Regions from separate parts of the Pseudonocardia sp. McavD-2-B genome, predicted to be linked through region 2. Evidence: riboswitches for the same ligand, from Rfam matches in the RefSeq annotation. Region 2 holds a riboswitch; the other holds the start of a gene.
What was found. A riboswitch is a leader RNA that binds a small molecule or an ion and turns the genes downstream of it on or off. The one in region 2 is predicted to bind cobalamin.
Positions count from the first base shown of each region.

Region 1 (7,278 bases), on a different contig from region 2:
TGCTCGCCGAGCTGCGGCGCGTCTGCCGCGAGGACGGCACCGCGGTGCTGCTGATCAGCCACGACCCGGTCGCCGTCGCGTCGGCGGACCGGGTCGTGACCCTCGTCGACGGCCGGGTGGCCGCGGCACCGCAGCCGGTCCCGGCCGGCTGAGCCGGAGCGCTCAGGCGCCCGCGTGCTCGCGCAGCAGCTGCGCGGTCTCCCGGGTGACCTCGGCGTGCAGCCGGCAGTGCTCGTGGTGGTCGGCGTGCGCGCCGCAGGCGGCCGAGCTGGCCTCGCAGGCGAGCGCGGCGGCCGACGCGGCGGCCTCGCCGACCGCCTTGTCCCCGGTCCGGCGGCCGAGCACGCTCGCGGCCGCGGTACAGAGGTCGGCGGCGTCGAGGGCGAGGAGCACCTCGGTCTCCATGCCGCCGGAGGCGACCATGGCCGAGGCGCAGGCGGTGCTCGCGCGGGCGGCGTCGTGCAGCTTCTCGACGACGGTGGCCGGGGTGCTGACGCCGGCGGCCTCGAGGACGTGGTGGCTCATGGGGATCTCCTGGTGTCCGGGGTGTGGGACCGGAGGGTTCCCGCATGGCGGTGGCCGCACTCACCTGATTGTCATCCTCGACGTCTGAACAATCCGTCATATGTCGCGTAGGGTCGGATCATGTCTGCGCTGTCCGCCGTCACCGTCTGCCGGGGATGCTGCTGCGGCTCCGGTCGCAAGCACCCGAGCCTGGACCGGCCCCACCACGACGGGCTGCTCGACCGGCTCACCCGGGGCATCGAGGGCCACGCGCGGCTGCGGACCAGCGAGTGCCTCGGCCCGTGCGCCGACTCCGACGTCGTCGTGGTCGGCCCCACTCCGGCCGCGCGACGGGCCGGTGCGCGGCCCGTGTGGCTGCGTGCGGTCCTGGACGCTGCGACGACCGACGCCGTCGCCGACTGGGTCCGCGCGGGCGGACCGGGTACGGCGCCCCGCCCGGCCGTCCTCGACGGGCACGTGTTCACGCCCGGCCTGCGCGCCTCGGACACCGGGCGGGCCGCCGGATGACCCCGCCCGAGCTGTCCCGGCGCCGGGTGCTGACCGGCGCGCTCGGCGTCGCCGCGCTCGCCCTCACCGGCTGCTCCGGCGGCGGGACGGGCGAGGAGCGGCTGCGGGTCGCCTTCGCGACCGGCGGCTCGCGCGAGTCGCTGGACCCGCACGTCCTGCCGCTCTACGTCGACCAGGCCCGGGCCAAGGCGTGCTTCGACACCCTCACCGGGTGGTCGCAGGACATGACCCCCGAGCCGCGGCTGGCCGAGTCCTGGGAGAGCGACGCGACCGGGCGGCGGTGGCGGATCCGGCTGCGCGCGGCCCGCTTCCACGACGGCTCCCCGCTCACCGCCGACGACGTGCTCGCCACCCTGGCCCGCATCACCGACCCGGCGACCACCGCGATCGCCGCGACCCTGTTCCGCGACCTCGACGAGGCCGCCTCGCGGGCGGTGTCGCCGAGCGAGGTCGAGCTGGTGCTGACCCGGCCGAACACGCTGTTCCCGCTGGCCTGGGGCGCGCCCGGTACCGAGATCGTCAAGGCCGGGACGACGTCGTTCGACCGTCCGAACGGGACCGGGCCGTTCCGGCTCGCGTCGTTCACCCCGGGCGGGTCCACCGTCTACACCGCGTCGGAGGACCACTGGGACGGCGCGCCCGGCGTACGTGAGCTGGAGTTCCTGCCCGTCGACGACGAGGCCGCCCGGATCGGCGCCCTGCTGTCCGGCCAGGTGCACTACGCCCACGACCTCACCCCCACCGGCGCCGCCCGGCTGGGGGGCGAGCAGCGCGCCTCGGCGCTGTCCGCGCCGGCCTCGGCGAGCCAGTTCCTGGTGATGCGGGTGGACCGGGCACCGTTCTCCGACCCGCGGTTGCGCGAGGCGGTGCGGCTGGGCATCGACCGCGAGGAGCTCGTGCGGGTCGTGCTGCTCGGGCGCGGCCGGGTCGGCGACGACATGTTCGGCCAGGGACTGCGCTACCACCCGGCGGGGGTGGGCCCGGTGGCGCGGGACGTCGCGCGGGCCCGCGCGCTCGTCACCGAGGCCGGGGCACAGGGGGCGGCGATCGAGCTGCAGACCAGCGGCGCCGACCCGACCTTCGACGCCGCCACCGCACTCGTCGCGCGCCAGCTCGGCGAGGTCGGGCTGCGGGTCACGGCACGGCCGCTGCCGTCGTCGGGCTACTTCCGGGCCATCCGGCAGCAGGGCGTGTTCTCCCAGAACAGCACCGGCTCGCTGCCGATCCCGGACTACATCGGACGCCGGATGCTGACCAGCACCCCGACCTACGACTTCACCGGCTACCGCAGCCCGGAGATCGACCGCCTCTACTACGCCGCCGTCGCCACCACCGACGACGCCGCGCGCACCGCCGCGTTCGCCCGGATCCTCGGTCTGCTGCGCGCCGAGTCGGGCGCCCTGGTGTGGGGTGTGCGGGACTGGAACGTCGGCGTGGCGGCCGGGCTCACCGGACTGGAGGCGGCCCGGCCGAACACGTTCGCCTGGGCGAACTTCGCGCGCGCCCGGCTCGGGTGATCAGCGGATCGCGACCAGGGTCCGCCGGTCGAAGGTCTGGGTGAGCGTCCCGACCTCGGCGAACCCGGCGCCGGACAGCGCCTGCTCCCAGGCCGGTAGCGACGACCCGCCGGTGACCCGGTCGGCGAAGCGGCGCTCCCGCTCGGCGAACCCGTCGGCCAGGGCGGGCTCGTCGGCGAGCGCGTCCCACCAGGTCCGGAAGTCCTCGCCGGTCGCCAGTCCCCGGTCGGTGCGCTCGACCCGCAGGGTCCGGGTCAGCTCGGCCAGGCGCGGCCGGGCGGGGTCGGCGAGCAGGGTGTCGACGTTCACGAACACCCCGCCGGGGCGCAGCACGGACGCGAGGCGCTGCGCGAGCCCGGGCAGCGCGTGCTCGGGCAGCCAGTGCAGGGCGGTGGCCGAGACGGCCGCGTCGAACGGCCCGCCGCCGACGGCGTCGGTCCACCCGGGACGCGAGAGGTCGGCGTCGACCCAGTGGACGCGCTCGCCGGTGGTCCGCCGGGCCAGCTCCAGCATGACCGGGTCGACGTCGACGCCGACCACCTCGGCCCCGGTCCAGCGCGCCGCCGCGCGGGCCGCGAACGACCCGGGCCCACAGGCGAGGTCGAGCAGCCGGGCGGGGGTGCCGGCGAGACGGTCGACGACGTCGAGCGCCAGGGCGAACAGCGCCTCCCGGTCGGGGATGTAGCGCTCCTGCTGGGCGTCCCACCGGCGCAGCCAGTGCTCGGCGTCGAGGTCCGTCCCGGTGGTCATCGCACTCTCCTGCACAACGGTGGCAACAGTGCGACCGACGGTATCCGCGCGGACCCGTCGAACGGAAGGGACCGCCGGGCCCGTGACCGGCGACGTTCACCGTGCGTGACTCGGCGGTCGTCGAAACCGGAACCGATAGGGGGGTCGATCGTGTCCGGACCCCAGATGTAGTGTCCGGAGCGCTGGTGGTTCACCGGTCCGCACGGGCCGGTGAGGCAAGAGGGAACCCGGTGGGAATCCGGGACTGCCCCGCAGCGGTGAACGGGAACGACCGCCGTCAACAGCACTGGGAGACCTCTCCCGGGAAGCGACGGCCAGTAGGAGCGTGCAGTGCGCCCGTGAGTCCGAAGACCTGCCGCCGGTGCGCGCGCCGACCGGCGCGCGCTGCTCCGGGGCCTCGTGGGACGGCGCCAGGGTGCGGTGGGCCGCCGACGACACGCCGACCCACCGCCTCCTCGTACCGCGCCCGCCCCGGAGGGACGGCGACTCGCGAGGAGAGAGCCCGTGACGGCTTCCACCGCTGCACCGGCAGCAGCACCACCGGCCCTGCGCGTCATCCGGCGCGACGGGTCCGAGACCGGGTTCGACGCCACGAAGATCTCGGTGGCGACGACCAAGGCGTTCCTGGCGGTCGAGGGGGACTCGGGCGCGGCGTCGTCGCGGCTGCACCACCTCGTGGCCGGACTGACCGACCAGGTCGTCGCGGCGCTGACCCGGCACCCGGCGCGCGCCGTGCACGTCGAGCAGATCCAGGACCAGGTCGAGCTGGCCCTGATGCGCGGAGGCCACCACAAGGTCGCCCGCTCCTACGTGCTCTACCGCGAGCAGCAGGCCCGGGCCCGCGCGCACGACGGCGGGGACACCGCCGCCGCGGACGCCCCGGTCGTGCATGTCACCCACCCCGACGGCAGCCGGGCCCCGCTGGACCGGGTCCGCGTCGCCGCGGTGCTCGACGAGGCCTGCGCCGGCGTCGAGGACGTGACCCCGGACAGGGTGCTCGCCGAGCTGGACCGCACCGTCTACGACGGCATCACCGCCGACGAGCTGGCCCAGGCCCTCGTCCTGGCCGCGCGCACGCTGGTCGAGCGCGAGCCCGCGTACTCCCTGGTGGCCTCGCGGCTGCTGCTGGACCGCCTGCGCGCCGAGGCCGTGTCGCACCTGTCAGGCTCCCGGGAGACCCCGGACCACGCGACGATGGCCGAGCGGTACGCGGCCTACACGAAGGACTACCTGCGCCACGCCATCGCGATCGGCCTGGTCGACCCCGAGCTCGCGACCTTCGACCTGGAGCGGGTCACCACCGCGATCCGCCCCGAGCGCGACCTGCAGATCGGCTTCCTCGGCCTGCAGACCCTCTACGACCGCTACTTCCTGCACGAGCGCGGCGTGCGCTTCGAGCTGCCGCAGGCGTTCTTCCTGCGGGTCGCGATGGGGCTGGCGGTCCGCGAGGTCGACCGCGAGGCGCGGGCGGTCGAGTTCTACGAGCTGCTGTCGAGCTTCGACTTCATGGCCTCGACCCCGACGCTGTTCAACTCGGGCACCACCCGCCCCCAGCTGTCGTCGTGCTTCCTCACCACCGTCGACGACGACCTGGAGTCGATCTTCGGCGGCTACCGCAACAACGCGCTGCTGGCGAAGTACTCCGGCGGGCTGGGCAACGACTGGACCCCGGTCCGGGGGCTCGGCGCGCACATCCGGGGCACGAACGGCGTCTCCCAGGGCGTGGTGCCGTTCCTCAAGATCGCCGGGGACACCGCCGTCGCGGTGAACCAGGGCGGCAAGCGCAAGGGCGCCGCGTGCGCCTACCTGGAGACGTGGCACGTCGACATCGAGGAGTTCCTCGACCTGCGCAAGAACACCGGCGACGACCGTCGCCGCACCCACGACATGAACACCGCCAACTGGGTGCCCGACGAGTTCCTGCGCCGCGTGCAGGCCGACGGCGAGTGGACCCTGTTCTCCCCGGACGAGGTCCCCGACCTGCACGACCTCTACGGCACCGCGTTCGCCGAGCGCTACCGCGCCTACGAGGCGGCCGCGGCGCGCGGTGAGGTGCGGGTGCACCGCACGGTGCGCGCGGTCGAGCTGTGGCGGCGGATGCTGACCATGCTGTTCGAGACCGGGCACCCGTGGATCACGTTCAAGGACCCGTGCAACCTGCGCAGCCCGCAGCAGCACGCGGGCGTGGTGCACTCGTCGAACCTGTGCACCGAGATCACCCTCAACACCCGCGCCGGCGACGAGGGCGAGGTCGCGGTCTGCAACCTCGGCTCGGTGAACCTGGCCGCGCACGTCACGCCGGACGGGCTCGACGCGGACAAGCTGCGCCGCACGGTGACCACCGCGGTGCGGATGCTCGACAACGTGGTGGACATCAACTTCTACACGATTCCCGAAGCCCGCCGGTCCAACCTGCGTCACCGCCCGGTCGGCCTGGGCATGATGGGCTTCTCCGACGCGCTGTTCACCCAGCGCATCGAGCCCGGCAGCGACGCGGCGGTGCAGTTCGCCGACCGCAGCGCGGAGGCGCTGTCGTTCCACGCGATCACCGCCTCGTCGGACCTGGCGGTCGAGCGCGGCCGCTACGCCAGCTTCGACGGGTCGCTGTGGAGCCGCGGGATCCTGCCGCCGGACTCGCTCGAGCTGCTGGCCGCGGCCCGCGGCGACGGCGAGCTCGACGTCGACCGGTCGTCCACGCTGGACTGGGCATCGCTGCGGGAGAAGGTCGTCGCACAAGGGATGCGCAACTCCAACGTCCTCGCGATCGCACCCACCGCGACGATCTCGAACATCTGCGGGGTCGGGCAGTCGATCGAGCCGATCCACCTCAACCTCTACGTGAAGTCGAACATGTCCGGCGACTTCACGGTGATCAACCCGCACCTGGTCCGCGACCTCAAGGACCGCGGGCTGTGGGACGAGGTGATGGTCGCCGACCTCAAGTACTTCGACGGGTCGCTGGCCGAGATCGACCGGGTCCCCGCCGACCTGAAGGAGCTCTACGCGACCGCGTTCGAGATCGAGCCGCGCTGGCTCGTGGCCGCCGCCTCGCGCCGGCAGAAGTGGCTGGACCAGGCGCAGTCGCTGAACCTCTACCTCGCCGCCCCCAGCGGCCGGGCGCTCGACGAGCTCTACCGCCTCGCCTGGCGCTCCGGGCTCAAGACCACCTACTACCTGCGCACCCGCGCGGCGACGTCGGTGGAGAAGTCCACCCTCACCGGCACCGACGGCCGGCTGACCGGCGTGCCGAGCACCCCGGCCGCCCCTGCCGCGTCGCCCGCGGCGGCCGTGCCCGCGGTCCCGGCGACCGCCGTGCCCGCCACAGCCGTGCCCGCCACCGCCCCCGACCTCGACCCGGGCGCCGCCTGCTCGGTCGACGACCCCGACTGCGAGGCCTGCCAGTGAGCACCGCGACCGCCTACCGTCGCACCGGCGCCGACACCAGCGGGCTCGGCGAGATCGCACGCGGCGCCGCCCCCGTCGCCGCCGACGACAAGCGCATGATCAACGCCCGCGCCGACGTCAATCAGCTCCTGCCGCTGAAGTACACCTGGGCCTGGGAGAAGTACCTGGCCGGCTGCGCCAACCACTGGATGCCGACCGAGGTCGCCATGCAGGCCGACATCGCGCTGTGGCGCTCCCCCGGCGGGCTCACCGACGACGAGCGCCTCATGCTCACCCGCAACCTCGGGTTCTTCGCCACCGCGGAGTCGCTGGTCGCGAACAACATCGTGCTCGCGGTGTACCGCCACCTCACCAACCCCGAGTGCCGGCAGTACCTGCTGCGGCAGTCGTTCGAGGAGGCCGTGCACACCCACACGTTCCAGTACGTGTGCGAGTCGCTCGGGCTCGACGAGGGGGCGCTGTTCAACGCGTACCGCGAGGTCCCCTCGATCACCGAGAAGGACGCCTGGGCGCTGCGCTGGACCCGGGCCCTGTCCGACCCGGACTTCCGGACCGGCACCCCGGAGAACGACCG
Region 1 is NZ_JAMXSG010000268.1:116-7,393, forward strand. Features, by position in the region: partial or broken gene NH602_RS25330 (ATP-binding cassette domain-containing protein) at 1-152, shown strand, start outside; gene NH602_RS25335 (hypothetical protein) at 163-525, opposite strand; gene NH602_RS25340 (hypothetical protein) at 646-1,032, shown strand; gene NH602_RS25345 (ABC transporter substrate-binding protein) at 1,029-2,549, shown strand; gene NH602_RS25350 (trans-aconitate 2-methyltransferase) at 2,550-3,299, opposite strand; cobalamin riboswitch at 3,469-3,674, shown strand; gene NH602_RS25355 (ribonucleoside-diphosphate reductase subunit alpha) at 3,804-6,704, shown strand; gene NH602_RS25360 (ribonucleotide-diphosphate reductase subunit beta) at 6,701-7,278, shown strand, end outside.
Region 1: linked by a shared signal. The riboswitch ahead of NH602_RS25355 (ribonucleoside-diphosphate reductase subunit alpha) and the one ahead of metE (5-methyltetrahydropteroyltriglutamate--homocysteine S-methyltransferase) in region 2 are both predicted to bind cobalamin.

Region 2 (21,390 bases):
ACATCCCGGCCAGCGCGGTCACCGACGTCGTCGCGAGCCGGGCGCCGTGCCGCCACAGGACCCGGTGCTCACCGAGGCCCTTGGCCCGGGCGACGAGCACGTGCGGCCGGGTCAGCACCCCGGCGGTCTCGGCGCGGACGAGCTGCGCGGCCAGGGCCCCCGGGTAGGCGGCGAGGGTCAGCACCGGCAGGACCAGGTGGGCGGGGTCGCCCCAGCCGAGCGCCGGCAGCGCCCCGGCCCACACCGCGAACACGAGCACCAGCCAGGGGGCGAGCACGAACTCCGGCACCGCGACCCCGGCGACCGTGCCCAGCCCGAGGAACCGGTCGAGCAGTCCGCCGGGCCGGCGCGCCGCGTAGACCCCGGCGGGGATGCCGACGACCGCCGCGAGGGCGAGCGCGAGCACCGCGAGCAGCCCGGAGACCGCCGCGGCGTCGGCGATCTGCCCGGCGACCGGGGTCCGGGCGACGTAGCCGTGGCCGAGGTCGCCGCGCAGCACCCCGCCCAGCCAGCGCAGGTACTGCTCGGTGACCGGCGCGTCCAGCCCCAGCGAGGACCGCAGCCGCGCCTCGGTCACCGGGTCCGGCACCGCCTCGGCGCTGCGGGCCCGCAGGACCGCCCGCGCCGGGTCGACGCCGGCCAGCCGCGGCAGCGCGAACACCAGCACCGACGCGGCCAGCAGCACCGGCCCGACGACGACGAGCCGGCGCAGCAGGAGCCCGATCACCCCGTGGTCGGGGAGAGCTGCGGCAGCACCGGGCGGATCTGCAGCGGATCGGGGACGAAGCCCGTGGCGCCGCGCAGCACGGCGGTGTTGCGCGGGTGCACGACCATGACGCCGACGGCGTCGCGGGTCAGCATCGCGGCGGCCTCTCCGAACAGCTGCTGGCGGGCCGCCGGGTCCTCGGTGGAGTTGAGCCGGTCGACCAGCGCGTCGTAGGCGGGGTTGCAGTACTGGTCGACGGCGTAGCTGCCGTCGCAGGTGTAGTCCGAGGTCAGCGTGCTCGCCGCGTCCGGGAAGTCGGACAGGTAGCTGCGCGAGTTGAGGAACATGTCGTAGTCACCGGCGAGGACCTTCGGCTCCTGGGCCTCGTAGTTCCCGACGGTGATGTCGACCTTCACCCCGGCGGCACCGAGCATCGCCTGGATCGCGTTCGCCAGCGCGGGCAGCTCGGGCCGGTTCGGGAAGGTCCACAGCCGCACGGTGAGCGGGTTCTGCTCGGTGTAGCCGGCCTCGGCGAGCAGCTGCCGGGCGCGGGCGACGTCGGCCCCGGGCGGCGGCGCGGTCTCGCCCCAGGGCACGGCCGCGCCGAACAGGTCGGCCGCGGGTGCGGCGCCCCCGGCGAGGACCTGCTCGGCCAGCACCGGGCGGTCGATCGCCGCGGTGACGGCCTGGCGGACCCGCAGGTCCGAGAACGGCGCCGCGGACTGGTTGAGCTGCAGCAGAACGGTGCGCGCATTGGGGTACTCGACGACCTCGGCCCCGGCCGAGCGGACCTGGTCGAGCTGGGCCTGGGGCAGGCCCTCGGCGAACTGGACGTCGCCGGACCGGACCGCCAGCGCACGGGCCTGCGGGTCCTCGACGTAGCGGACGGTGACCCGGGCGGCACCCGCCGGCTCGCCCCAGTAGTCGTCGTTGCGGACCAGCTGCGCGGAGTCGGCACCGCTGACCGAGTCCAGCACGAACGGGCCGGTCCCGGTGCGCAGGTAGCGCGGCGCCCCGCCGTCGGCGTAGGCGGCGGGCGCGAGGATGCCGAGGTTGCCGCTGGACAGGCGCAGCGGCATCACCGGGTCGGGCTCGGTGGTGGTGATCCGCACGGCGTCGGCGCCGTCGGGGGCGACGGCGAAGCCGATGCCCCGGATCGCCCGCGGCGGGGCCTCGACGCCCGCGACGTAGCGCAACGCCGTGACGACGGCGTCCGGGGTGAGCGGGGTGCCGTCGTGGAACCGCACGTCCTGGCGCAGGGTGACCCGCCAGGCGTTGCCCTGCTGCTCCCAGCCCGTCGCGAGCATCGGCGCCGGGCGGGCGTCGGCGTCGACAGTGGTCAGGGTCTCGGCGACGCCGAGGGACTGCAGCCGGGCGCCGTCGTCGGCGTCGAAGGCGTAGTCGGCGCGCGGCGGGAACTGCAGGGCCACGGTCAGCTCACCGGCCGGGTCCGGGGTCCCGGCGCCGCCGGTGCCGGCACCACAGCCGGTCAGCACCAGGGCGGCGGCCGCGAGCAGCGCGGCCATCTTTCGTGCGAACACTCCATATGACTACATCTGATCATCTGTTCAATCAATGGCGCGTGAGCAACGCCCCGCGGCCGGGGAGCCGCGGGGCGTCGCGACGCGGGCTCAGCCGGTCGTCGCCGAGTCCCGGACCAGGCGGGCCGCGGCGACCAGGTTGGTCAGGGCCGCCACCGTCTCCGCCTCACCGCGGGTCTTCAGCCCGCAGTCCGGGTTGGCCCACAGCCGGTCCGGTCCGATGTGGCGCAGGGCCGCGCCGAGCTGCTCGACCAGCTCGTCGGTGCCGGGCACCTCGGGTGAGTGGACGTCGTAGACGCCCGGGCCGAGCCCGCGCGGGACCCCCGGTCCGAGGTCGGCCAGCACCTCCATCCGCGACCGGGCCGCCTCGACGGTGGTGACGTCGGCGTCGAGCCCGTCGATCGCCCCCACCACCTCGCCGAACTCGGAATAGCAGAGGTGGGTGTGGATCTGGGTGGCGTCGGCGACGGCCCCGACGGCCAGCCGGAACGCGTCCACCGCCCAGTCCAGGTACCCGGGCCGGTCCCGCTCGTGCAGGGGCAGCAGCTCGCGCAGCGCGGGCTCGTCGACCTGGATGATCCGGATCCCGGCGGCCTCCAGGTCTCCTACCTCGTCGCGCAGGGCCAGCCCCACCTGCCGGGCGGTGTCACCCAGCGGCTGGTCGTCACGCACGAACGACCAGGCCAGGATCGTCACCGGGCCGGTCAGCATCCCCTTGACCAGCGCGTCGGACAGCGACTGGGCGAACCGCGCCCACTCCACCGTGATCGGCCGGGGCCGGGACACGTCCGAGTGCAGGATCGGCGGGCGCACGCACCGCGAGCCGTAGGACTGCACCCAGCCGTGCTCGGTGGTGGCGAAGCCGTCGAGGTGCTCGGCGAAGTACTGGACCATGTCGTTGCGCTCGGGCTCACCGTGCACCAGGACGTCGAGCCCGATGTCCTCCTGCAGCCGCACCACGCGGACGATCTCCTGGCGCATCCGCTCGGCGTAGGTGCCGGTGTCGATCACACCGGAGCGGTGCGCGACCCGGTCGCGCCGGATCTGCGCGGTCTGCGGGAAAGAACCGATCGTCGTCGTGGGGACGACGGGCAGGCCGAGCGCCGCGCGCTGGACCGTCGCCCGGACGTCGCCGTGACTGCGCCGGTAGTGGTCGGGGCCGAGCGCGTCGAGCCGGGACCGCACCCGCTCGTCGCGGCGCGCGGTGGCGGCGACCCGCTCCCGGACGGCCCGTGCGGCGTCGAGCTCCGCCGCGACCGCGTCGGGTCCCTCGCGCAGGGCCCGCCCGAGCAGCACGACCTCGGTGACCTTCTGCCGGGCGAACGCCAGCATGTCGACGACGTCGCCGGGCAGGGCCGTCTCCGCGGTCAGGTCGTAGGGGACGTGCAGCAACGAGCACGACGTCGAGACCTCGACCCGCCCCGCCACGCCGACCAGCCGCTGCGCCGTCGCCAGTGCCCGGTCCAGGTCGGTGCGCCACACGTTGCGCCCGTCGACGACGCCGGCCAGCACCACCTTCCGGTCCAGCCCCGGGACCGCCGGGTCTCCCGCATCGAGGGCGTCCAGGTCGGTGGCCCCCGCGACGAGGTCGAGCGCCAGCCCCTCGACGGCCGTGGCGGCGAGCGCGGGCAGGGCGGGTCCCAGCTCCCCGAAGTACGACGCGACGAGGATCTTGGGCCGCCGGGTCGCCGAGGCGAGCCGGTCGTAGGCCCGGCGCAGCGCCGCGACCTCCTCCGGCGTCCGGTCGGCGGCGAAGGCGGGCTCGTCGAGCTGCACCCACTCCGCTCCCGCCTCGGCGAGCTCGGCGAGCAGGTCGCGGTAGACCTCGACCAGCGGTCCGAGCAGGTCCAGCGGGCGGAAGCCCGCCGGTGCGCCGCCGGCCGGCTTGGACAGCAGCAGGAAGGTCACCGGCCCGACCAGCACCGGACGGGTGGTGATCCCGCTGCGCAGGGCCTCGCAGAACTCGTCGAGGGCCTTGCGGCTGCCCGGCGCGAGCCGGGTGTCCGGGCCGACCTCGGGGACCAGGTAGTGGTAGTTCGTGTCGAACCACTTGGTCATCTCGCAGGCCGGGGCGCCGGTGCGGCCGCGGGCCATCGCGAACAGCCGCTCCAGCGGGTCGGTGACGCGGGCGAAGCGCTCCGGCACCGCCCCGACCGCCAGCGCGGTGTCTCCGACGTGGTCGTAGAACGAGAACGTGTTGCCCGGCACCGAGCCGAGCCCGGCGTCGCGCAGCCCGGTCCAGGTGTCGCGGCGCAGCCCGGCGGCGACGTCGCGTAGTGCGGACGCGTCGGTCCGCCCGGCCCAGTACGACTCGGTCGCCCGCTTGAGCTCCCGGTCCGGTCCGATCCTGGGGTACCCCAGGACGGTGCTGCCGATGGTGCTGCTGGAAGGAATGCTCACGGCCCTCTCTCCTCGCGAGTGCGGTGGAGGACCCGTCGCCGGCACGGGGCGCCTGCGACCGCCGGGCACGACGGTGCCCGGTCGTCCGCCCGGCCCTCCCGCGAGGCCACGGATCCGCGCACGCCGGACGGCGCACGCACCGGCGGCAGGTCTTCGGACTCACGGGCGCACTGCACGCTCCTACTGGCCGTCGCTTCCCGGGATCGCTCCCAGTGCTGTTGACGGCGGTCGTTCCCGTTCACCGCTGCGGGGCAGTCCCGGATTCCCACCGGGTTCCCTCTTGCCTCGTGACGCCCGTCATCGGACCGGCACGAACCGTCGGCGAGCCGACACTACCGCGGCCCCGGCCGTGCGGACTGTTGCCGAGCTGTCCCTGTTGCCATACATTGGCAGTACTGCCACGCCCTCCCCGGCGACCGGGTCGAGGGCGACCTCACCCTGCTCCCCTCCGTTCGGAGGGGGAACCTGCCCGGTCTCCCGAGGGGTAATGGCGATCACCCCTGTGCCCGCGGCCACAGGGGTCATAGCGTGCGGTCTCGACCCATCCACCTGCCTCAGAAAGGGCTGACATGCAGGTAGACGAGCTGCTCAAGCCGTTCCCCATCAAGGAGTTCCACCCGTTCCCCCGTGCGCTCATGGGTCCGGGGTCGCACGAGCTCATCGGCCCGGAGGCCCTGAAGCTGGGCTTCAAGAAGACCCTGGTCATGACGTCGGGCCTGCGGGGCACCGACATCGTCCACAAGATCGTCGAGTCGATGAAGTACCACGGCCTCGAGGTCGTGCTGTACGACAAGGTCGAGTCGAACCCCAAGGACTACAACGTCATGGACGCTGTGGGCCTCTACCAGCAGAACAACTGCGACTCGTTCGTCTCCATCGGCGGCGGCTCCTCGCACGACGCCTGCAAGGGCGCGCGCATCTCGGTCGCGCACGACGGCCGCAACGTCAACGAGTTCGAGGGCTTCAACAAGTCCGAGAACCCGGCCAACCCGCCGCACATCGCGGTCTCCACCACGGCCGGCACCGGCTCGGAGACCTCGTGGGCCTACGTCATCACCGACACCACGACCGACCCCGACAACCCGCACAAGTACGTCGCGTTCGACGACGCCTCGGTCACCACCCTGGCGATCGACGACCCGGTGCTCTACTACGACTGCCCGATCGACTACACCGCGCAGTGCGGGTTCGACGTGCTCGCGCACGCCTCGGAGCCCTACGTCTCGCGGCTGGACTTCCAGCCGTCGCTGGGCAACGCGCTGCACGCGATCAAGCTGACCTCGCAGAACCTGCGCAAGGCCGTCTGGAACGGCCAGGAGCTCTCCGGCCGCGAGGGCATGATGTACGCGCAGTACATCGCCGCCCAGGCGTTCAACTCCGGTGGCCTCGGCATCATCCACTCGATCAGCCACGCGGTGTCGGCGTTCTACGACACCCACCACGGCCTGAACAACGCCATCGCGCTGCCCCGCGTGTGGGCGTTCAACATGCCCGTCGTGTACGAGCGCTTCGCCGACATCGCCGAGGCGATGGGGGTCGACACCCGCGGCATGACCAAGCCGCAGGCCGCCGACGCCGCGCTCGCCGCCTCCATCCGGCTGCTGCGCGACGTGGGCATCCCGGAGAAGTTCGCCGACGTCAAGCAGGACACCTACTCGAAGAACCGGCTGGGCACCGGCCCGACCAAGTTCTACGAGAACGCGCCCACCATCGTCGGTGACGCGGCCGACGTCGACCGGATCACCAACCACGTCCTCGGTGACGCCTGCACCCCGGGCAACCCGAAGGAGTGCACGTTCGAGACCGTCCGCCCGGTCGTCGACCACTCCATCAACGGTGACCTGGACGACCTGCTGACCTGATCCGCAGGTCAGTACGTCCACCGTCGCACCAGCGGGCCCAGCCATCCGAGGTGATACTCGGGTGGGTGGGCCCGCTGGCTGCGGCCCCGCTCTTCTCCGCACCAGAGCCGGTGCGGCCCGCGAAGGAGATATCCGCGTGTCCGAGGCTGTCGTCCCCACTGTGACCGAGGCGGCGGACGCCGTCGCCTCGACCGGTCCGTTCGAGTCCGTCGACCAGGTGATCGAGACCCTGCGGGAGCAGGGCTACATCGCCGACACCCGCCTGGCCACGACGGTGTTCCTGCTGACCCGGCTGGACAAGCCGCTGCTGCTGGAGGGGCCCGCCGGGGTCGGCAAGACCGAGCTGGCGAAGATGCTCGCCGTCGCCACCGGGCGCCGGCTGCTGCGCCTGCAGTGCTACGAGGGCCAGGACGAGACCAAGGCCCTGTACGAGTGGGACTACGGCAAGCAGCTCATGTACACCCAGATCCTCCGCGAGAAGATCGGGCAGCTCGTCGAGGACGCACCCGACCTCGCCTCCGCGGTCGACCGCATCGGGTCCCAGGAGAGCGTGTTCTTCTCCGAGCGCTTCCTCGCCCCGCGCCCGCTGCTGGAGGCCATCCGCTCCGAACAGCCCGTCGTGCTGCTGATCGACGAGGTCGACCGCGCCGACGAGGCCCTGGAGGCCGTCCTGCTGGAGACCCTGGGCGAGTTCCAGATCTCCGTGCCCGAGATCGGCACCTTCGTCGCCGAGCAGCGCCCGTACGTGCTGCTGACCTCGAACAACACCCGCGACCTCGCCGCCGCGCTCAAGCGCCGCTGCCTGCACCTGTTCCTCGACTACCCGTCGGCCTCCCGCGAGCTGGAGATCGTCAGGTCGAAGAAGACCGGGCTGTCGGACCAGCTGGCCGAGGAGCTCGTCAACGTCGTGCGCGGGCTGCGCGAGCTGGAGCTGCGCAAGTCGCCGTCGATCTCGGAGACCATCGACTGGGCCCGCACCCTGGCCGTGCTGGGGGTCGACGAGCTGAACTCACAGATCCTGTCCGACACCGTGTCGGTCGTCGTCAAGTACGACAAGGACGTCAAGAAGGCCCTGGACGCCCTGCCGCGGCTGGTCGACCCGAACGCCGTGGTCACCGAGCACGGCCACGGACACGGCCACGGGCACGGGCACGGGCACGACGGGGACCACGACCACGACGAGCCCGCGGCCCGGACCCCGAGTGCTCCGGCCGCCCGCGTGGACGACGACCACGACGACGGCGACGTCGACGGCCGCGCCAAGCGGGCCGCGAAGGACCAGGCGGGACGGCACGGCGGTATCTACGGCGGCCTGCCCGGCGGGGTCGCGCCGCCGCCGTCGGCGATCCGGAAGGTCTCGCCCGGCCAGGGCACCCGTTCCTTCGGCGGCTCCCGCAAGCGCCCGGTCTGATCGGGGTCCGGAGTGGAAGCGAGCATCCACCGTTTCGTCCGGCTGCTGCGGATCCGGTCGGTGCGCATCTCGGTGTCCGAGGCGCTCGACGCGATGGCCTGCGCCGCCCAGCCCGGGGTGCTGTCCGACAAGGCGGTGCTCAAGGAGGCGCTGCGCATCGCGCTGATCAAGGACCGGCGTGACGAGGCGACCTTCGACGAGGTCTTCGACCTGTTCTTCGCCCTGGTCAGGGTGGGCGAGGCGGACACCGGCCACGGGCACGGCCACGGACACGGCGATCTGTCCGACGACACCCCGCTGGAGAACTTCACGCTGTCCGAGGAGCCGTCGGAGACCCCTCAGGAGGGTCACGACCACGGCGCCCCGGTCGACATCAAGGAGTTCTTCGACCCCGAGGACCTGGCCGAGCAGTACAACCTGCACCAGGAGGCCAACAAGATCGACATGGCCTCGATGACGGACGAGATCGTGCTGTCCAAGGAGCAGGCGGGCGACGCCACCGAGGGCCAGCGCGTGCAGATCGAGACCGACCGGTTCTCCGGCGGCGGACAGCCGGGGGACATCTCCCAGCAGCAGGGCACCAAGGTCGACGCCGACCTCTCGGTCGCCCAGCAGGACGCGCTGCTGGGCTGGCTGAACTCCGAGGAGGACCGGCTGTCGGAGGAGGAGCAGGGCACCGAGGACGACGCCGCTGCGCTGCGCCGGCGCCTCACCGGAGTGCTCGACAACCTCCCGGAGCTGCTCAAGGCACACCTGGAGAAGCTGCTCGCGATCGAGCAGCGGATCGTCGAGGGCCACGACGACGCCGAACGCGTCGCCGAGGTCGACCGGGCGAGCGAGACCGAGCGCATGCAGCTGGAGGACTCGTTGCGGCGGCTGGCCAAGTCGCTGCACGGTGCGCTCACGCACCGCAGGCGGGTCTCCCCCCGGGGCCGGATCGACTCGGCCCGCACCATGCGCAAGAACATGCGCTACGACGGCGTCCCGTTCTCCCCGGTCACCGTGCAGCGCCAGGAGGACAAGCCGCGCCTGGTGGTGCTGGCCGACGTGTCGCTGTCGGTCCGGGCCACCGCGCGGTTCACCCTGCACCTGGTGCACGGTCTGCAGGACCTGTTCGGCCAGGTCCGCTCGTTCGCGTTCGTGGCCGACCTGGTCGAGGTGAACGACCTGTTCGCCGACCACCCCGTCGAGCACGCCCTCGGGCTGATCTTCGGGGGCGACCAGCTCGACGTCGACGCCAACTCCAACTACGGCCTGGCCTTCGGCCAGTTCCTGGAGGACCACGGCTCGGCGGTCACCCGCCGGACGACGGTGCTGGTGCTCGGCGACGGCCGCGGGAACGGCAACGACCCCAACATGGAGGCGTTCGTCGAGATCACCCGGCGGGCCCGGGAGACGATCTGGCTGACCCCGGAGCCGCGGTACTCGTGGGGGCTCGGCCGCTGCGACCTGCCCGCCTACGCCGAGTACTGCGACCGCGTCCGCGTGGTCCGGGACCTGTCCGGTTTCGAGGCGACCACGAACGAGATGGCCGGCGAGCTGATCGGCCGCTGACCCCGTCGGTGGGTGGTGCCGGTGTCCGCACCGGCACCACCCACCGGGGGTCCACTACCGCTCGACCACGATCTTCCCGACGGTGCCGCCGGACTCGATGAGCCGGTGCGCCTCCCGCAGCGTCGCCGCGGTCAGCCCCTGCAGGCGCCGCGTCTCGGTGGTCCGCAGCTCCCCGGCGTCCACGAGCCGGGACACCTCGTCCAGGATCTCCCGCTGCACCGTCGAGCCCGGTTCCGACAGCGGCCGGGTGAACATCAGCTCCCAGTGCCAGGCCTGCGACTTCGTCTTCAGCGGGAGCGTGTCCAGGCCCTCCGGCTCATCGATGGCGACGACGGTCCCGCGCGGGGTCATCAGCTCCGCGTAGGCCTCGACGTTGCCCGCCGACACCGGCGAGAACACGTACTGCACGCCGTCCGGGGCGACCTCGCGCACCGTGCCGACGAGGTCGTGGTGGTCGGCGACCGCGTGCGCACCCATCTGCCGCGCCCAGTCCGCGGACTCCGTGCGGGAGGCGGTGCCGACCAGCGTCAGCCCGGTGCGCCGGCCGAGCTGCAGGACCATCGACCCGACCCCGCCCGCGGCGGACACGACGAGCAGCGTCCCGGTGGTGTCGGCGGTGACGCGCAGGTGGTCGTGCAGACACTCCCACGCGGTGATCGAGGTCAGCGGCAGCGCGGCCGCGGCGGCGAAGTCCAGGGTCGACGGCTTGCGCCCGACGATGCGGGAGTCGACGAGCTGGCGGTGGGCGTTGCTGCCGGGCCGGTCGATCGCGCCGGCGTAGTAGACCTCGTCGCCGGGGGCGTACCCCTGCACCCGGTCGCCCACCTCGACGACGACGCCCGCGGCGTCGAAGCCGAGGACCTTCGGCCCGTCGGCCGGGTCGAACGACGAACGGACCTTGCCGTCCACCGGGTTCACCGAGACGGCGCGGACGTCGACGAGCAGGTCGTGCGGGCCGGGCGCACCGACCTCGATCTCGGCGTCGACGAGGCACTCGGGGTCGTCGACGGGCAGCGGTCGGGGCGCCACGACGGCGGGTACGGAAGCCATGACCGGACGCTATCCGCCCCACCGGGCCGCCGCCCGACGCGCCGGTGACCCCGGCTGGGCCGATCGGCCGATCTCGTGCCGCTGCAGGGGCTGCCCGGAGTACGATCGGGCGTCCCCTTCGGAAAGGAGGGCCGGATGTCGGACGGTGGCGGAGCGGTCCTCCGGATCGTCGGTCGCGTGTGCACCGCGCTGTGGGGCTACACGCCGGGCGTGATCCCGGCGATGGTCGCCACGATGGGCAGCGGGCCCGCGCTGCGCTGGTTCGCGACCAACTTCCCGCGCTTCCTGGTCACCCTGCGCGTGCTGGGCCCCGTACGCACCCACCTCGCCGGGCTCACGATCTCCCTGGTGAACGGGTGCATGTACTGCGCCTACGGTCGTGCGCACGCCCTGGAGCTGATCCACCTGCGCGACCGGGACCTGCTGTTCCCGCTCGATGCCCGCACCCTCGAGAGCTGGAACGGGCTGTCCCGCCGCGAGATCGGGCTGCGGCTGCGCGGTGTGCTCGAGGAGGCCGGGATGCACGCCGAGGTGATCTGGGTGAACCGCACCCTGGCCCTGCTCGACGGCGCCCCGCCCGTCGACGCCGACGAGCGCCGCATCGCCCACCTGTGCCGGATGGTCGGCGCCATGAACGCGATCGCCGTCGCCGCGGGGACGACCCCGGACGGCGCCCACGACCCGGTCAACAAGGACGCCGCACTGAAGGCCCGGCTGCTCGCCGCCCAGGGCGCCTGAGCATCCCGGACCGGCACCGGAGCCCGCCCCCACCGTCCGGACGGGGAGGGACCCGGCCGTCGGACGTGGTGCGGCGTGCCCGCGACCGCCTAGCGTGGAGCGGGCCCCCGCACGCACAGGAGCGATCCATGATCGGAACCGACCGGCTCTCCAACGACCTCGCCGGCTGGCTGGACCGCACCCTGGTGCAGCCCGGGATCCTGCCGGCCGAGCGTTTCGAGGAGGCGTTCGTCGCCTGCGTCGCGAGCGCCGCGAAGGACCCCGACCTCCCGGACGACGCGTGGCTCGCCTTCTACCGCAACACCCTCGACGCGCTGGCCGGTGAGCCCGAGCCCGGCGGCACCAACGCCGAGATGGCGCCGGTGCACGCGCGCGCCCGCTCCCTCGTGCTGGGCGAGGAGGTGCTGGAACTCGGCTGCTGCTTCGGCTTCCTGTCGCTGCAGCTGGCCCGCGACGGCCATCGCGTCACCGCCACCGACCTGACCGGCGGCACCGTCGAGCTGCTGACCCGGATGGCGCCGCAGCTCGGCGCCGACGTCGAGACCCACGTCGCCGACGCGCGTGCCGTCGCCCTGCCCGACGGCTGCGCGGACACCGTGTTCGCCGTGCACCTCGTCGAGCACCTGTCCGAGTCCGACGGCGACGAGGTCGTCGTCGAGATGCTGCGCCTGGCCCGGCGACGGGTGGTCGTCGCCGTCCCGTTCGAGAACGAGCCGAACCCCGCCTGGGGTCACGTCCGGGTCTTCGACGAGCGCGTCCTGACCCGGATCGGGGAGCGCACCGGCCATCCGTTCACGGTGTCCGAGCACCACGGCGGCTGGCTGGTGATCGACCTCTGAGCAGGGCCTGGGTGAGTGCCTCCAGCGGCCCGCGGTCGTGGCGGCGCAGCCACCACCCCGCCGCCGCGGCCGACCCGGCGACGACGAGGACCCACACCCCGACCACCGCCCCGGTCCGCAGCGGCGCCGCGACACCGGCGAGCGCCCCGGCCACGCCGAGCCCCCAGGCGCCGAACAGCACCGCGGCCACGACGTTCTGGCCGACGTAGCAGCTCATCGCGGTCCGGCCGAGCGCGATGAGCCCGCACCGCACCGGACCGGCCGGGCCGCGCAGCCGGGCCAGGACCTCCGGGACCAGGCCGAGCAGCCCCAGCGCGACCAGCGGGGCGATCAGGTAGCGCTCGACGAGGAACCACGGGTCACCGCCCAGCGTGGTGAGCACCGTGAGCAGCGCGCCGGCCACCCCGGTGCCGATCATCCGTCGGCGCAGGGTGGTCGCACCGGCGTCGAACAGCCCGGCGCGCAGCAGCGCGGACCCGGCCAGGAACAGCACCACCGCCGACGGGACGATCAGCGCCAGCTCGACCCGGTACAGCAGCGGGTCGGCCAGCCGTGCGGCCACCTGCCCGGTCCAGGTCGCCGGGTACGGCGGGAGCGGCACGTCTGCGCCGGTGCTCCCGGCCGTCACGGCGGTCGCACCGCCCACCAGCAGCACCGTGACCGCCCCGGCGACGCAGGCGGCCGCCACCCGCACCCGCGCCGACCGCCCCACCAGCCACGCGACGAGCACCGAGGCGGTCGCGTAGCCCATCAGCACGTCGAACTCGAAGACCAGCACGTAGTGCAGCAGTCCCTCGGTGAACAGGATCGCGGCGCGGGCGAGGTGGCGGCCCGGCCACCGCAGGCCGCGGCGCACCGCCGAGCGGTACTGCAGTTCCATCCCGATCCCGAACAGCAGCGTGAGCAGCGCGAGGAACTTCCCGTTCGCGACGGCGCGGAGCGCGGTGTCGAGCCACCAGCCCCCGGCGAACCCGGCGAACACCGCGCCCGGCCCGCGCGGGTCGGCGAACACCCAGACGTTCGTCGCGAAGGTCCCGGCGATCGCGAGGCCACGGAGCACGTCCGGGGCGGCGAGGCGGTCACCGGACACCGGTGCGCTCCCGGTCCCCGCTGCCGGGGAAGACGGTCGCCCACAGCGGCCCCACGACGAACCAGATCCCGGCGGCCAGCGACGCCGTCGCGAGCCAGGACCACATCGGGTCCTCCGGCCAGGCGCCCGGCGCCGGGAACGCGCGGCCGCCGGCCACCGACAGCAGGACCAGCACCGCCGCCGTGACCACCCAGGCGGCGACGACCTTGCCGTACTCGCGCCACTCGTACCGCGTCCGGGCGACCCCGCCCCGGGGCGGGCGCACCGGTGCCGGGCCGCCCGCGAAGCGGTGGGCGCCCCGGACGTCGGCCCACCGCACCAGCGAGTGCCCGAACGCGACGGTGATCCCGAGGTAGAGCGCGGCCAGCCCGTGCACCCGCGACGGTGCGCCGCCGGTCGCGAGGTCCACCGTCGAGGCGGTGACCAGCACGAGGTCCATCAGCGGCACCCCCAGCAGCAGCACCGCCCCCAGGCCCCGGCGGCGCAGCACGTAGCGCGCCCCCAGCCCGGCCAGCAGGAACACCCAGAACCCGATCTCGGCACCGACGATCAGCCACAGCAGCGGCTCGGCGAACAAGGACTCCCCCATGGCCGGTGATCGTGCCGACCCGGCCGCGGTGACGCGTCCGGCGTGCGACCGATCCGCGCGTACCACCTTCGACGGACGCCGCGCGGGCGCCGGGCGTGCTGGGATGAGGTGTGATCACGTACCTGGTGAACCGCGACGGCGGCGCACCGTCGGTGCTGCGGGACGCCGGTACCGGCGTGGTGTGGTTCGTGGTCGGGCTGCTGCTGATCTGGGCGCTGCCCGACGCGGGGATCACCTGGTGGGGCGCGGACACCGGGGCGACGACGGCGTCGCTGCTGGTCATGGGGCTGGGCTGCGCCGCGTCGGCGGTGCGCCGGATCGCGGTGCCCGCCGGCCTGCTGGTCGGCACGGCGGCCCTGGTCGCGGGCCCCGTCCTGGGCGGCCGCACCGAGATCGGGACGGTGCTCGTGTTCACCGACCTGCTCTACTGCGCCGTGGTGTTCCCGCCACGGCGCACCGCGCGGGCGGTGGCCGTCGCCGCCGGTGGGGTCGCCACCGTCCTCGGTGTCGCCGCGCTGCTCGTGGCGGGCACCCGCACCGGCACCTACGCCGTGCTCAACCTGACGCTGGTGGTCGGGCTCCCGCTGGTCTGGGGGCTGGAGGTGCGCCGGTTCCGGGACCTGGCGGCCGTCGAGCGGGAACGGGCCGTCGCCGTGGAGCGGACGGCGGCCCGGGAGCGGGACGCCGCCGTCGCCGCGGAACGTGCCCGGATGGCCCGCGACCTGCACGACGTCGTCGCCGGGCGGCTGTCGGCGATCGCGCTGCAGTCCGAGGCGGCACTGCAGCCCGGCGCCGACCCCGCGCTGGTCCGGCGGGTGCTGGGGACGGTGCGGTCCTCCGGCGTAGCCGCGCTCGGGGAGATGCGCACGATGATCGGGCTGCTGCGCGACGGCGACACCGCCGACCCGCCCGGAGCGCCCGCCCGGCTGTCCGAGGTCGACACCCTGCTCGACGAGGCCCGCTCCGCCGGCCTGTCCCCCGTCCTGCGCGACGGGCGCAGTGCGGCCCCGCTGCCCGCCCCGGTCGACCTCGCCGGGTACCGGATCGTGCAGGAGTCGCTGACCAACGCGGCGAAGCACGCGCCCGGCTCGGACGTGACGGTGCGCCTCACCGTCACCCCCGACACCCCGCGCCGACTGCTCGTCGAGGTGCGCAACGGCCCCGGCCGGCGCCCCGCGGCGGGCCCCGGGCTGCACGGCGGCACCGGGCTCGACGGTCTGCGCGAGCGCGCCCGGGCCGTCGGCGGCACCCTGGACACGGGCCCCGACGACGACGGCTGGCTGGTCCGGGCCGACCTGCCCCTGGGCCCGGCGGAGGTGGAGCGGTGACCATCCGGGTGGTCGTCGCCGACGACCAGGAGGCCGTCCGCACCGGGCTGGTGCTGATCCTCGGCTCGGCACCGGACATCGACGTCGTCGCCGAGGTCGCCGACGGGCTCGCCGCGGTGCGGGCCGCCGCCGAGCACCGGCCCGACGTCGTGCTGATGGACATCCGGATGCCCGGCATCGACGGCATCGAGGCCACCCGGCGGATCACCGGGAGCAGGCCCACCGGAACGAGCATCGGCCCCGCGGCGGGGTCCGCGCAGGTCCTGGTCCTGACCACGTTCGACCTCGACGAGCTCGTCGACGGCGCGCTCGCGGCGGGCGCCGGCGGGTTCCTGCTCAAGTCGGTCGACGCGGCCCGGCTCACCGACGGGGTCCGGGCGGTCGCCCGCGGCGAGGGCGTGCTGGCGCCGGAGGTGACCCGGCGGGTGATCCGCCGCTACGCGGGGGCGCCGCGGCCGTCGTCGGTGCCGGGGCTGGAGAGGCTCACCGCACGCGAGACCGACGTGCTCGCCGGGCTGGGCCGCGGGCTGTCCAACGCGGAGCTGTCCGCGGAGCTGGTGATCTCGGAGGGGACGACGAAGACGCACGTCTCGCGCGTCCTCGCGAAGCTGGGCCTGCGCTCCCGCACCCAGGCCGCGATCGCCGCCCAGGAGGCGGGGCTGGTCCGTCCCGGGCCCTGACACGACCACGGCCCGCGCCCCGGGGAGGGACGCGGGCCGTAGGTGCGCGGGTCAGCGCGCGCCGTGCGCGGTCTCCAGGGCGCGGCGGGTCAGCACCTGCACCAGGTGGGTGCGGTAGGCGACCGACCCGTGGGTGTCGGCGGGCGGCTCGGCACCCTCGGCGGCCAGCGCGGCCGCCTCGGCGATGCTCTTCCCCTCCGCCAGCGCCCGCTCGGTGGCGGACGCCCGCAGCGCGGTCGAGCCCATGTTGACCAGGCCGATGCGGTCGTCGGACACGGCGACGGCGACGATCGCCCAGTCGTTGCTGCGACGGGTGAACTTCTCGTACGCCCAGCCCTTGTCCCCGCAGCGCGGGATCCGGATCTCGACGATCAGCTCGTCGGGCTCGCGGACCGTGGTGAACACGCCGGTGTAGAACTCGCCGATCGGCACGGTCCGCCTCCCGCGCGGCCCCTGCAGGACGACGGTGGCGTCCAGCGCGAGCAGCGCGGCGGGCAGGTCCGCGGCCGGGTCGGCGTGGGCGACGGTGCCGCCCAGCGTGCCCCGCGCCCGGATCTGCGGGTCGCCGACGGTGCGGGCGACGGCCCCGAGCAACGGGACCTCCGTCGCGACCTCGGCCGAGTCGACCACGTCGCGGTGCTTGGTCGCCGCACCGACGGCGAGCTCGTCGCCCTCGACGCGGATGTAGCTCAGCTCCGGCAGCCGGCCGATGTCGATCAGGAACTCCGGCGCGCCGAGGCGCACCTTCATGACCGGGATCAGGGAGTGGCCGCCGGCCAGGACGCTGGCGTCCTCGCCCTTCTCGGCGAGCAGCGCGATGGCGTCGTCGAGGGTGTCGGGGCGGGCGTAGTCGAACGCGAGGGGGATCATGCGCCGGCCTCCCCACGGGAGAAGGCGGGCGCGGTGCGCAGCGCGTCGGACTCGGCCTCGGCCTTCTGCGCGGCGTCCGGGTCCTTGCCCGCGGCGACGAGCACGGCGCGCACGATGTTGTGGTAACCGGTGCAGCGGCAGAGGTTGCCCTCCAGGCCCTCACGGACCTTCCGCTCGTCCAGGTCGTCGTCGTGGCTGATCAGCGACACCGCGGACATGACCATGCCCGGGGTGCAGAAGCCGCACTGCAGCCCGTGCTCGGACCGGAACGCCGCGGTGACCGGGTGCTCGGGGCGGCCCTCGGACGCGCCGTCGAGCCCCTCCATGGTGGTGACCGACTGCTGGTCGGCCTGCACCGACAGCACGGTGCACGACTTGACCGCGTCGCCGTCGAGCAGCACGGTGCACGCACCGCAGGACGTGGTGTCGCAGCCGATGTTGGTGGCCTTCAGCCCGACGGTCTCCCGCAGGTAGTGCGCGAGCAGCTGGCGGGGCTCCACGTCGGCGCTGGTGGGCTCACCGTTGACGGTGATCTCGACCTTCACTTGGAGGCCTCCTGGATGGCTTCCCAGACCCGCATCGGGGTCAGGGGCATGTCGATGTGCGTGACGCCGAGGTGGGACAGGGCGTCGATGACCGCGCTCTGGGTGGCGGGGGTGGAGCCGATCGTCCCGGCCTCGCCGATGCCCTTGTAGCCCATCGGGTTGACCGGCGTCGGGGTCGTCATCTCGACCAGGTCGAAGCTGGGCAGCTCGGCCGCCGACGGGATGCCGTAGTCGGCGAAGGTCCCGGTGAGCGGCTGGCCCTCCTCGTCGTAGATGACCTCCTCGAGCAGCGCCTGCGCGATGCCCTGGGCGATCCCGCCGTGCCGCTGCCCGTCGCAGAGCAGCGGGTTGAGGATGGGGCCCGCGTCGTCGACGGCGATGATCTTCTCGACCGTCACCTTGCCGGACTCGGTGTCGACCTCGACGACGCAGACGTGCGCGCCGAACGGGAAGGTCGGCTTCTTGCCGTCCCAGGTGGTGTCGACCTTGAGCTGCTCGGCGGCCGCCAGCTCCGCCAGGGTCACCGACTTCGCGCCGGGGACGCCCTTGACGGTGATCGCGGCGTTCGCCGGGTCGAGCTCCAGGTCGTCGACACCCGCCTCGAGCAGCTCGGCCGCGCGCTGCTTGGCCAGGTCGATCAGCTCGGCCGAGGCCTGGTGCACCGCGACGCCGCCGGTCTGCAGCGACCGCGACCCCATGGTGCCGCCGCCGCGCGGGACGAGGTCGGTGTCGCCGTGCTTGACGGTGATCTTCTCGATCGGGACGCCGAGCTGGTCGGACGCGAGCATCGCCCACGCCGTCGCGTGCCCCTGGCCGTGCGGGGAGGTGCCGGTCAGCACGGTCACCGAGCCGTCCGGGTGCACCTCGACCGAGGCGTCCTCGGCGAACGCGCCACCACCGGTGATCTCGACGTAGGAGGACACGCCGATGCCGATCTGGCGGGCGTCGCCGGACTCGCGGCGAGCCTTCTGCTCGGCGCGCAGCCGGTCGTAGCCGGCGTTCTCCAGGGCGAGGTCGATCGCCTTGGCGTACTCGCCGGAGTCGTACTCCACCCCGCCCTTGGTCTGGAACGGGAACCGGTCCGGGGCGACGACGTTGAGCTTGCGGACCTCGGCCGGGTCCTTGCCGATCTCGGCCGCGAACAGGTCCATCGCGCGCTCGATCGCGGCGGTCGCCTCGGGGCGGCCGGCGCCGCGGTAGGCGGCGACCGAGGTCGTGTTGGTGACCACGGCCTTCGCGCGGGAGTCGACGTGCTCGATGTCGTAGGTGCCGGGCGCCATCATCCGCGTGAACATCGGCAGGAAGGTGCCCAGGCGCGGGTAGGCGCCGAGGTCCTGCACGACGTCGAGCCGATAGTGGGTGACCTTGCCCGCGCGGGTGCCGCCGATCGTGACGGTCTGGCGCTGGGCCCGGCCCTGCACCATGCCGGTCATGTTCTCGGAGCGGGACTCGTTCCAGCGGACCGGACGTCCCTGCTGCCGGGCGAGCCACGCGACGAGGGCGAACTCGGGGTCGGACCCGATCTTCGCGCCGAAGCCGCCGCCGACGTCCGGCAGGACGACCCGCACCTTCTCCTTGTCCAGGCCCAGCCAGCCGGCGATCTCGTCGCGGCCGCCCTGGGCGTTCTGGTTGGACATGTAGACGGTGACGCGGTCGCCCTCCCAGAAGGCGCTCGCGGCCCGGGTCTCCAGCGGGGCCGCGGCCAGGCGCTGGTTCACCAGGTCCCGGGTGACGACGACCTCGCAGCCGTCGAAGAACGAGGCGTCCTGCTCCTCGTCGTGCCCGTAGGCGGCCGCGGTGTTGGTCCCGGCCTCGGGGAACAGCAGCGTCTCGTCGCGGGCGGCGGCCAGCGGGTCGATCACCACGTCCAGGGGCTCGTACTCGACGTCGACCAGCTCGGCCGCGTCCTCACCCTGGTAGAACTCCTCGGTGAGGACCGCGGCGACCGGCTCGCCGACGAACCGCACTCGGTCGGTCGCGAGGAACGGGCGGGTCATGACCTTGTTCGCGCCCGGGAACAGCAGTGCCGGTGCGATGTCGAGGTCGGCCCCGGTGACGACGGCGACGACGCCGGGCGACGCGAGCGCCGCCGAGGTGTCGATCGACGTGATCGTCGCGTGGGCGAGCGGGGAGCGGACGAGCGTCAGGTGCAACGCCCCGGTCAGCCGCTCCTCGGTCAGGTCGTCGGTGTAGGTCGCGCCGCGCGTGAGGAAGACCGGATCCTCGGTGCGGACGACGCGGGTGCCCAAGATGCTCATCGGACGCGAGCGTATACATCTCGACCGGCCTGTGCGATGCAGACCACAGCGCCCGATCCCCAGGTCAGGGCACCCTTCGCGGAGCGACGCGCGGGCAGATCACCGCATCTGCGGCACGCCGGGGGCCGGTCGTCCCCGACCTCGGATCTGTTGAGATCGCATCCATCTCGTATCCAAGGACCGGCGAGGGTCAGTCGCGTTCGTCCCACCACGGCCGTCCGGCCCACAGCGCCGAGACCGGTCCGTGCCCGGCACCCAGCGGGTAGGCGTGGCGGACCGCCTCGACGATGTAGCGCTTCCCGAACCGGACCGCCGCCTCCAGCTCCATCCCGCGGGCGAGCCCGGACGCGATCGCGGCGGCCAGGGAGTCCCCGCCGCCGTGGGTGTGGCCGGTGTCGAAGCGCGGGCCGGGCAGCTCGACGGCGGTCTCGCCGTCGTAGAGCAGGTCGAGGCAACCGTCGGTGTCCTCGGCGAGGTGGCCGCCCTTCACCAGGACCGCGCGCGGGCCGAGCGCGTGCAGCGCCTTCGCCGCGGCGTACTGGCCCGCGCGGTCGTGGACGTCGTGCTCGACGAGCAGCCGGATCTCGTCGAGGTTCGGGGTGACCAGCGTGGCCCGCGGGAAAAGCGTGTGCCGGTAGGCGTCCAGCGCCTCGGCGGCCAGCAGCGGGTCCCCGTGCATCGAGGCCGCGACCGGGTCGACGACGAACGGCGTGGCCAGACCGGCGCCGATGCCGCATCCGTCGCAGGCCCGCGCGACGGTCTCGATGATCTCGGCGTTCGCGAGCATCCCGGTCTTCGCGGCCTGCAGCCCGATGTCGGAGGCGACCGTGGCGATCTGCCCGGCGATCGTGTCGACCGGGATCGTGTGCACGCCGGTGACGCCCACCGAGTTCTGCACGGTCACCGCGCAGACGGCGAGGCAGCCGTGCACCCCGCAGGCGGCGAAGGTGCGCAGGTCCGCGGCGATGCCCGCGCCGCCGCCGGAGTCGGTTCCGGCGATCGTCATGACCCGCGGGGGTGTGGTGCCGACGGTGGGTTCCATGGACATGTCCTCCCTGGCCGGCATTACCCGGCCGGTACGCGGTCGGCGACGCCGGTCCGGTGGGACCCGGCCGCCCTCTCAGCCCGCCTGCTCCGCGAGCTCCCGCGTCGTGCGTGGTCGCCGACGACGGTAGACGGTGCCGGGGCCGCGGGTGGGATCCCCGCGGCCCCGGCGGTGCACGTCCCGGTCCGGGCCTCAGTCCGTGGCGGAGATCGGCAGGTAGACCCGGCCGCCCTCGTCCCGGAACTCCCCGGACTTCTCCGCCATCCCGGCCTCGATCGCCTCCACACTGGTCAGCCCGTGCGCCTCGGCGTAGTCCCGGACGTCCTGGGTGATCTTCATCGAGCAGAACTTCGGCCCGCACATCGAGCAGAAGTGCGCCGTCTTCGCGGGCTCGGCCGGCAACGTCTCGTCGTGGTAGGCGGTCGCGGTGTCCGGGTCGAGCGAGAGCGCGAACTGGTCACGCCAGCGGAACTCGAACCGGGCCTGCGAGAGCGCGTCGTCGCGGGCCTGGGCGTGCGGGTGGCCCTTGGCCAGGTCCGCGGCGTGCGCGGCGATCTTGTAGCTGATCACCCCGACCTTGACGTCGTCGCGGTTCGGCAGTCCCAGGTGCTCCTTGGGCGTGACGTAGCAGAGCATCGCGGTCCCGGCCTCGGCGATGCGGGCTGCGCCGATCGCGGAGGTGATGTGGTCGTAGCCGGGCGCGATGTCGGTGGCCAGCGGGCCGAGGGTGTAGAACGGCGCCTCGTCGCACCACTCCTCCTCCAGCCGCACGTTCTCGACGATCTTGTCCATCGGGACGTGGCCGGGACCCTCGATCATGACCTGCACGTCGTGGCCGCGGGCGATCCTCGTCAGCTCGCCGAGGGTGGCGAGCTCGGCGAGCT
Region 2 is NZ_JAMXSG010000053.1:2,086-23,475, forward strand. Features, by position in the region: gene NH602_RS10080 (ABC transporter permease) at 1-727, opposite strand, end outside; gene NH602_RS10085 (ABC transporter substrate-binding protein) at 724-2,247, opposite strand; gene metE (5-methyltetrahydropteroyltriglutamate--homocysteine S-methyltransferase) at 2,338-4,647, opposite strand; cobalamin riboswitch at 4,774-4,982, opposite strand; gene mdo (NDMA-dependent methanol dehydrogenase) at 5,217-6,509, shown strand; gene NH602_RS10100 (MoxR family ATPase) at 6,646-7,920, shown strand; gene NH602_RS10105 (VWA domain-containing protein) at 7,933-9,474, shown strand; gene NH602_RS10110 (zinc-binding alcohol dehydrogenase family protein) at 9,529-10,524, opposite strand; gene NH602_RS10115 (hypothetical protein) at 10,702-11,262, shown strand; gene mftM (mycofactocin oligosaccharide methyltransferase MftM) at 11,391-12,101, shown strand; gene NH602_RS31625 (DUF418 domain-containing protein) at 12,055-13,191, opposite strand; gene NH602_RS10130 (hypothetical protein) at 13,181-13,780, opposite strand; gene NH602_RS31885 (sensor histidine kinase) at 13,891-15,108, shown strand; gene NH602_RS10140 (response regulator transcription factor) at 15,105-15,788, shown strand; gene NH602_RS10145 (xanthine dehydrogenase family protein subunit M) at 15,840-16,658, opposite strand; gene NH602_RS10150 ((2Fe-2S)-binding protein) at 16,655-17,203, opposite strand; gene NH602_RS10155 (xanthine dehydrogenase family protein molybdopterin-binding subunit) at 17,200-19,461, opposite strand; gene thiD (bifunctional hydroxymethylpyrimidine kinase/phosphomethylpyrimidine kinase) at 19,652-20,503, opposite strand; gene thiC (phosphomethylpyrimidine synthase ThiC) at 20,699-21,390, opposite strand, start outside.